Regions from separate parts of the Cobetia sp. Dlab-2-AX genome, predicted to be linked through region 3. Evidence: predicted binding sites of a transcription regulator. Region 3 holds the regulator's gene; each other region holds the start of a gene.
The links. The regulator FNR, encoded in region 3, switches genes on or off when oxygen is low (the NO sensors DNR and NnrR bind a similar motif). The targets are predictions, from matches to a motif close to TTGATNTANATCAA.

Region 1: the regulator FNR is predicted to act here: its motif matches at 916-929, upstream of NH396_RS05295 (OmpW family outer membrane protein).
Region 2: the regulator FNR is predicted to act here: its motif matches at 1,457-1,470, upstream of NH396_RS16880 (plastocyanin/azurin family copper-binding protein).

What each region holds. Positions count from the first base shown of each region.
Region 1 is NZ_JAMXRV010000002.1:517,037-519,299, forward strand. Features, by position in the region: gene NH396_RS05290 (OmpW family outer membrane protein) at 106-699, shown strand; gene NH396_RS05295 (OmpW family outer membrane protein) at 1,043-1,801, shown strand; gene NH396_RS05300 (DMT family transporter) at 1,933-2,263, opposite strand, start outside.
Region 2 is NZ_JAMXRV010000016.1:18,417-20,679, forward strand. Features, by position in the region: gene NH396_RS16870 (sensor histidine kinase) at 1-162, opposite strand, end outside; gene NH396_RS16875 (response regulator transcription factor) at 143-808, opposite strand; gene NH396_RS16880 (plastocyanin/azurin family copper-binding protein) at 817-1,317, opposite strand; gene NH396_RS16885 (hypothetical protein) at 1,526-1,819, shown strand; gene NH396_RS16890 (hypothetical protein) at 1,893-2,045, shown strand; gene NH396_RS16895 (DUF411 domain-containing protein) at 2,042-2,263, shown strand, end outside.
Region 3 is NZ_JAMXRV010000004.1:86,950-89,212, forward strand. Features, by position in the region: gene NH396_RS08270 (fatty acid cis/trans isomerase) at 1-516, shown strand, start outside; gene fnr (fumarate/nitrate reduction transcriptional regulator Fnr) at 730-1,479, opposite strand; gene NH396_RS08280 (hypothetical protein) at 1,849-2,118, opposite strand; gene NH396_RS08285 (cbb3-type cytochrome c oxidase subunit II) at 2,141-2,263, opposite strand, start outside.

The DNA.
Region 1 (2,263 bases), on a different contig from region 3:
GTCCCCTGATCGACGCAGCCACGCAGAGCACACGGCCCACGCCGTAGGGTAGCGAGGCACTGCCGACAGGCAGCTTACGAAGCCAAGCTTCAAGGAGAACTACACATGAAAGCTATCAAGATCCTGACCGCTACTGTTATCGCCGGCACCATGGCAATGGGCGCACAATCCGCCATGGCCTATGGCAAGGGTGATATCTTCCTGCGCGGTGGCGTTGCCAAGGTCGACGGCAAGAGCAACAACGGCAACGGTCTGATCGCCAAGGACGAATCTGGCTTCGCCGGTTCCGTGGGCTACATGTTCCACGACAATCTGGCCATCGCCCTGCAGTCCACTGAAGAATTCAGCACCGACTGGGAAAACAGCGCCGGTGGTTTCGATCAGATGCCGATCAACCTGATGCTGCAGTATTACCCGCTGGGCGGTACTGAAGCCCGCGTCCAGCCGTACGCTGGTGTCGGCCTGAACTACACCCACTTCTCCGGTGAGTCTGCCGGTGGCCAGAGCATGGACATCGATGACAGCTACGGCGCCGCTGCCGAGCTGGGTGTGGACCTCAAGATCACCGAAGCCTGGGCCGTCAACGGCTTTGCTCGTTACGCCGACGTCAAGGCCGATACCAAGATCGCCGGTCAGGACGTGAACGACACCGAGCTGGACCCGGTCACTGTCGGTGCCGGTGTCACCTACCGCTTCTAAGTCCTTGCGCGAGGCGTGAACATGCCTCCAGCGAGTACCTGGCAAGCCATGTGATGCCACGTCATGAAAACGTCAGCGATGGAGCTCGGCAACGCCGAGCCGTCCAGGCGCCAGATGGGCATCACACACAAACGCCGCAGACCTTTGGGTCTGCGGCGTTTTCGTTGTGGAAAGCCAACGGCTACATGGCCGATCTTCGCCGGCGCGGCGCATAAATTGACCTGGATCAACCACGCCCCTGACCGGGCAAGAACGCCCGTAAACTCTTGCCCCAGATCAAATTTCTCGAAACTCGGCTACCTAGAATGAAGGCATTGCTTCCCGCCACCCTTCAGGAGCCATCATGTCCGACGTCGCCACTCGCTCAGCCTCCCTCCCCGCGCGCTTGACTTCGCGTAGCCCACGCTCTGCAGCACGCCCGTGGCAGCTTCTGGCACTGGCAGGCCTCACCAGCCTCGCGACTCTCGGCGCCGCACCGACCATGGCCGCCGACTCGCTGAATGCCAGCTCCCACGGCTCTCACAGCTCTCACAACTCTCTCAGCTCTCTGAACTACGGCGCCGGTCAGTTCTGGACGCGTGCGGGTGTCGCCAAGGTCTCGCCGAAGAGTGACAACGGCCGCATCGATGCCATCGGTGCCGGCGTGGATGTCGATGATGACAGCGCCTTTGCCTTCACTCTCGGCTATCGCTTCACCGATACCTTCGGTATCGAACTGCTGGCGGCGCAGGATTTCGACCACGACATCTCGCTCAATGGCCAGAAGGCCGGCTCCGTCGATCACCTGCCGCCGACTCTGACACTGCAGTACTATCCGCTTGGCGGACGTGAATCGCGCATCCAGCCGTACATCGGCGCGGGGGTCAATTACACCCACTTCTCCGATGAAACCCTCGACGATGGCACCAAGCTCGAGATGGATGACAGCTGGGGCGCGGCCGCACAGATCGGCGTCGATCTGGTGATTAACGAGCACTGGGCGGCCAACGTCGCTGCCTGGTATCTGGATATCGATTCCGATGTCACCGTGGCAGGCAGCGTCAACGACAAGGTCGAGATCGACCCCATCGTGACCATGGCCGGGATCAGCTATCGCTTCTGATCAGCCACTTCCTGGCTAGCACTTCTGACTGGCCAGAGACGACAACGCCCCGCCAGCCCATCTCGGGCCGGCGGGGCGTTGTCCTTTTTTATCTATACGCTGTGCGTGGTGAGTAGTGCGCTCGGCACGCATCAGCGCGACGCGGCTTGCCCGCTGTTCGTTGCCGAAGCTTCAGAAGTTGCTGAAGCTGTTGAGCCTGGGGGCATCGAGGCTGAAGGCGCTGACGGCGTGGCGTCCTCCGCCGGCGCCTTGCTCGCCATGCCCGGACGCGGGCGGTCCAGCACCAGCCCCAGCACCACCAGTGCCGCGCCCGTGACCATCAGCGCGGTCCACTGCTCGTCGAACAGCCACCATGCCATCAGCGCGGCACACGGCGGCACCAGGAAGAAGGTGCGCGCGACCTGATGGGCCTCGCCCCGCTCCAGCATCAGCATCAGCAGCCAGATGGCACCGACCGAGATG
Region 2 (2,263 bases), on a different contig from region 3:
GGCCTCGCGTTCGAGCCGTTCCCCCAGGAAGTCCCGCGCCAGGTCGTTGAGCAGGATCCCGTGCAGCAGCCAGGTCAGCCCGGTGACCAGCAGGGCGATACCCGACAGCCAGGCCAGCAAGCGGAGACGCAGGCTGCGTCGGTCAATCCGCAACGAAGACATAGCCCTGGCCGCGACGGGTCTGGATGCTTGATTTGCCCAGGTAGCGGCGTAGCCGCGCGATATAGACCTCGATGAGGTTGGGGGCCGCGGCGTCCTGCTCCAGGGCGTAGAGCTGGTTGAGCAGGTGCTCCTTGGAGAGCACCCGTCCCGGATGGTGCATGAAGTAGCGCAGCAGCACGAACTCGGTGCCTGTCAGGGGGTGCCAGGTACCATCGGCCACTCGGACGCACTGGTTGGCCTCGTCCAGGGCAACGCCACCCAGCGTCAACTGATGGGAGAGTCGCCCCGACTGGCGGCGTAACAGCGCCTTGACCCGGGCGACAAGCTCGGCTTCGTGGAAGGGTTTGGTCAAGTAGTCATCCGCGCCGCCTTCGAGCCCGACGACCTTGTCTTCCCAGGTGTCCCGAGCCGTCAGGATCAGCACCGGCAGGTCCCGGCCCGACTGGCGCCACCGCCTGAGCAGGTCGAGACCCGAGCCATCGGGAAGGCCCAGGTCCATGATCGCCAGCGCGTACGTCTCGGTGGTCGAGAGCGCCTCGGCGTCTCTCAGGGACGCGGCCAAATCGACCCGGTAACCGTTGTCCTTGAGGGATTCGGCGAGGCTCTCGGCCAGCAAGTCGTCATCTTCGAGTAGCAAGAGCTTCATGCGTCGGCTCACTTGCCTAGCTGGATCTCCCCGGCCATGCCGGATTCGTAGTGCCCAGGGATATTACAGGCATAGACGAGCGACTCCACGTCAGCGGGGGCGGTCCACACCAGCTCTGCGGTGTCGCCGGGGGCGATGGTCACCGCCGGCATAGCGCCGCCATGGGCACCTTCCGCCATGTCATGGCCGCCATGGCCGTCGTGGCCGTCACCATGACCACTGTCTCCCATAGCCTGCATCATCTCGCGGTGCGCTTCCTGGGCTGCGGCATCGCCGATCACGAATTCGTGCTTCAGGTTGCCGGTGTTGACTACCTTGAAGCGCACAGTCTCTCCAGCGGTGATGCCGAGTGTCTCGGGATCAAACCACATGTCACCGGCCTCGACCTGGATGGTGCGGTCGATCTCGGCATCAGGCGTGGAGGAATGGGAGCCACCATGTTCACCGGCAGCAAGGGCGGAAGTGGCGGCCAGGCCAAGGGTGATGGCCAGCAGAGACTTACGCATCATGTAACCTCTTTGATCGTATCAGTGGAGCCTTGGTTATACTGCAGCAACCTGAAATGAGACTGAACTCGAAACCCCTTGACTCTTGTGTTACACGTAGGTTGTAGCATCCAAGGCTCTGATAAAGACCATGCCGAATCCCTTGTCCTGGATCATGTTGGACGACACGGCCACCGAGGCAGAATGGGGACTCGACCATGAGGATGACCGAATGACCTGCAATGTTCGCTGCCTGCTGCACCTCCGAGGAGTACGCCTGTTGGCGCTGCTGCTCGCGGCTCTGCTGCTGGTCGCCAGCCTGCCCGGTCATGCGTCTATGGATGACTGCGCCGTCGACTGCGGTACCTCCCAGGTCGAGATGCTCGATCACGCCAACGCCGATTGCGGCGCCTGTGCGGCATTGACCGCCACGCCGACTGTCCCCCGCGTCCCTCCAGACGCTCTTGCCGACCCGGCCGTGGTTGAGTTCATCGCTGCACCACCCCGAGAACCTCCCAGATCCTGACGTCGCTCGACTTCCCGGTAACGACATATTGGCTCGTTATCGGTGCTCCCTAACTTTCGTCAGGAGTCACATCATGTACGCCAACGATTGCTTTGCCCTGATGGGTTCAATGGGCTGGATGGGCTGGCTGATGCCTCTGAGTGTCATGCTTCTGCTCGGCCTCGGCATCGCTACTCTCGTCAAGTATCTCTTCACGTCTCGTCGTTCCCGGGAGGATCGCTCATGAAACGCCTTGTCCCCACTCTGCTTGCCTCCTCTGCACTGCTGATCGGTGCCGGCACCGCCCAGGCGGCCTTGCCCAATGCGGCGACGCTCTACAAGAACCCCCAGTGTGGCTGCTGCGATGAGTATGCCCGCCAGCTTGAGGCGCTCGGCGTCGAGGTCGCCATCGTCGACGACGTCCCGATCGGTCAGGTCAAGGAGCGAGTCGGACTGCCCTACGGA
Region 3 (2,263 bases):
CAGGAGCGCCTCGCGCCGGAACTCGGTCATGAGCGCAGTCTGAACAATGTCGTGGATGAGCACGTGCGACATGAGTTGCAGGCCCTCGCTGCGGTGCAGGGAGTCTCGGCCAGCCTGATGCCGGAGGTGACGATCGTCGCGCTGGAGGATGGCACTGATGACTCGCCGCGCCTTTACAGCGTGCTGCGCAATTCCGCCCACGCCAACATCACCAGCCTCTTCGATGAGGAGGAAAATCGCCGTCCTGAGGAAGACACTCTCGATGTCTTGCGGGGCGTGGCGGGCGATTACCCGAATGCCTTCTGGCGATTGACGCCTGACACTCTGACGGGGCTGGCAGAGCGGGTGGCGGCACTCGAGAGCGAAGAGGACTACCGCGCCCTGCAGGCCGATATCGGGGTGCGCCGGACTGACCCGCGCTTCTGGGAGTTCTCCGACAGCGTGCTGCGCACCAACTATGCTGATCGCCCTGTCGAAGCGGGTCTGCTGGACTATAACCGCCTCGAGAACCGCTGATTGCCAGCGGGGCTTGAGCGGCCGAAGCACGCTCTGTCGTCAGGACTGTCTGGGTTGTCGGACTGTTTCGATGACTGACGACTGGCCTGACGGAAAGCAGAAGCCCGCCACGCAAATTGCGTGGCGGGCTTCTGACTTGTGTGGTGCCGACATGGCGTCCTGCGGTAGATCAGCGCAGTGTCGCACCGCGTGATGTGCTGTCAGCAGGCGTCATCAGCGACCGCCCTGACACTCGCCCTCGGCCAGCTCGATCAGGCCATCCAGATGCAGGATATGCACCTCGCGGGCACGAATGTCGACCAGCCCCTGGGTCTGGAAGCGGGTCAGGATGCGGCTGATGGTTTCGACGGCCAGTCCCAGATAGTTGCCGATATCGGCGCGCGCCATCGAGAGGCGGAAGCTGTATGGCGAATAGCCTCGGCGACGGAAGCGCTGTGACAGGTTGACCAGGAAGCTCGCCAGCCGCTCATCGGCTGTCTTGCGCGACAGCAGCATCATCATGCGGCGATCTTCGTGCAATTCCTTGCTCAGGCTCTTGAACAGCTGGGTTCTCAGCTCAGGCATCTGCTCCGAGAGCGCATTGAGTCGGTCGAAGGGAATCTCGCAGACGGTGGTGGTCTCCAGAGCCACCGCGGTGCCGGGATAGCAATTGCTGTCGATGGCATCGAGTCCGGCCAGCTCGCTGGGCAGGTAGAAGCCGGTCAGCTGCTCCATACCGCTGTTTTCATTGGTGACCTGCTTGAGACTTCCGGAGCGCACCGTGAAGACGCAATCGAAGGCATCGCCCTGGGTGAAGAGGACTTCCCCTTTTCTGAGTGGCGCGCGACGGCGGATGATGGCGTCAAACTGGTCGATATCTTCCATGTTCAGTGCCAGTGGCAGGCACAGTGAACTCAGCGAACAGGTCTGGCAGCGGGCTTCATGGGCGCGCAAGCGGTGTGATGCCTGTGCATTGGCCGTCATGGTGACTCTCCTGAGGAATGTCACCGCTACCCCTGGGGCAGGGCAGCGGGAGGGGTCTTTCGGGCGCAACGAATGGTGGGGCGGGGCCTTGTCGCCCGCCGCTGCCCTGCTGAGCCGCAGTGTATCGAGCGGCCAGGGTCTGAGCGCTCATCGGCCGAGGCAGCGCAATTCCGTGACGCCATAATATTAGATTTTATTAATTCATTATCCTGCCCAACCCATGGGCGTTGCAAGGTGTGTGAACTTTAGGCCTGGTTGGCCCCGTGTGACCATACCGCGACGACCTGCCTCAGCTGAAGGTGTGAGTCAGTATGCAGTGGCCAGCGCTCAGTCATCAGTCGCTGGTCATCAGTCGCTGGCCATCTGGGCTCAGCCAGCTGCGCCGAGCAGCAGGATCAGCGCGGCAGCCAGCGTCGCCAGTGCCAGAATGCCCCAGGCACGTGGCGCTGGTGTGTCAGGCTGACGTACGCCGTTGATGCGATGTTCCTGCATGGGGCCATCGCCTTCGCGCTCGTTGCTGTCAGCGCGCGAAAGACTGCCCAGTGCCAGCATGGCGAACAACACCAGGCTGCCCAGCGTGAGGGCCAGCACCCAGAGATTCCAGAACAGGGGGAGGCCAGTTGTCTCCAGCAGATTCATGTCGTGTCTCCTGAGGGGGCTGTCATGGGCCACGGCTGGCGGTGTCCCTCGCAGGGGCGGCCTGCTGCAGGTAGGCGAGCAGAGCCGTGATTTCGGCAGTGCCACGCACGTCATTGGGGGCGGCAAGAATCTCGTCTTCCGCGTA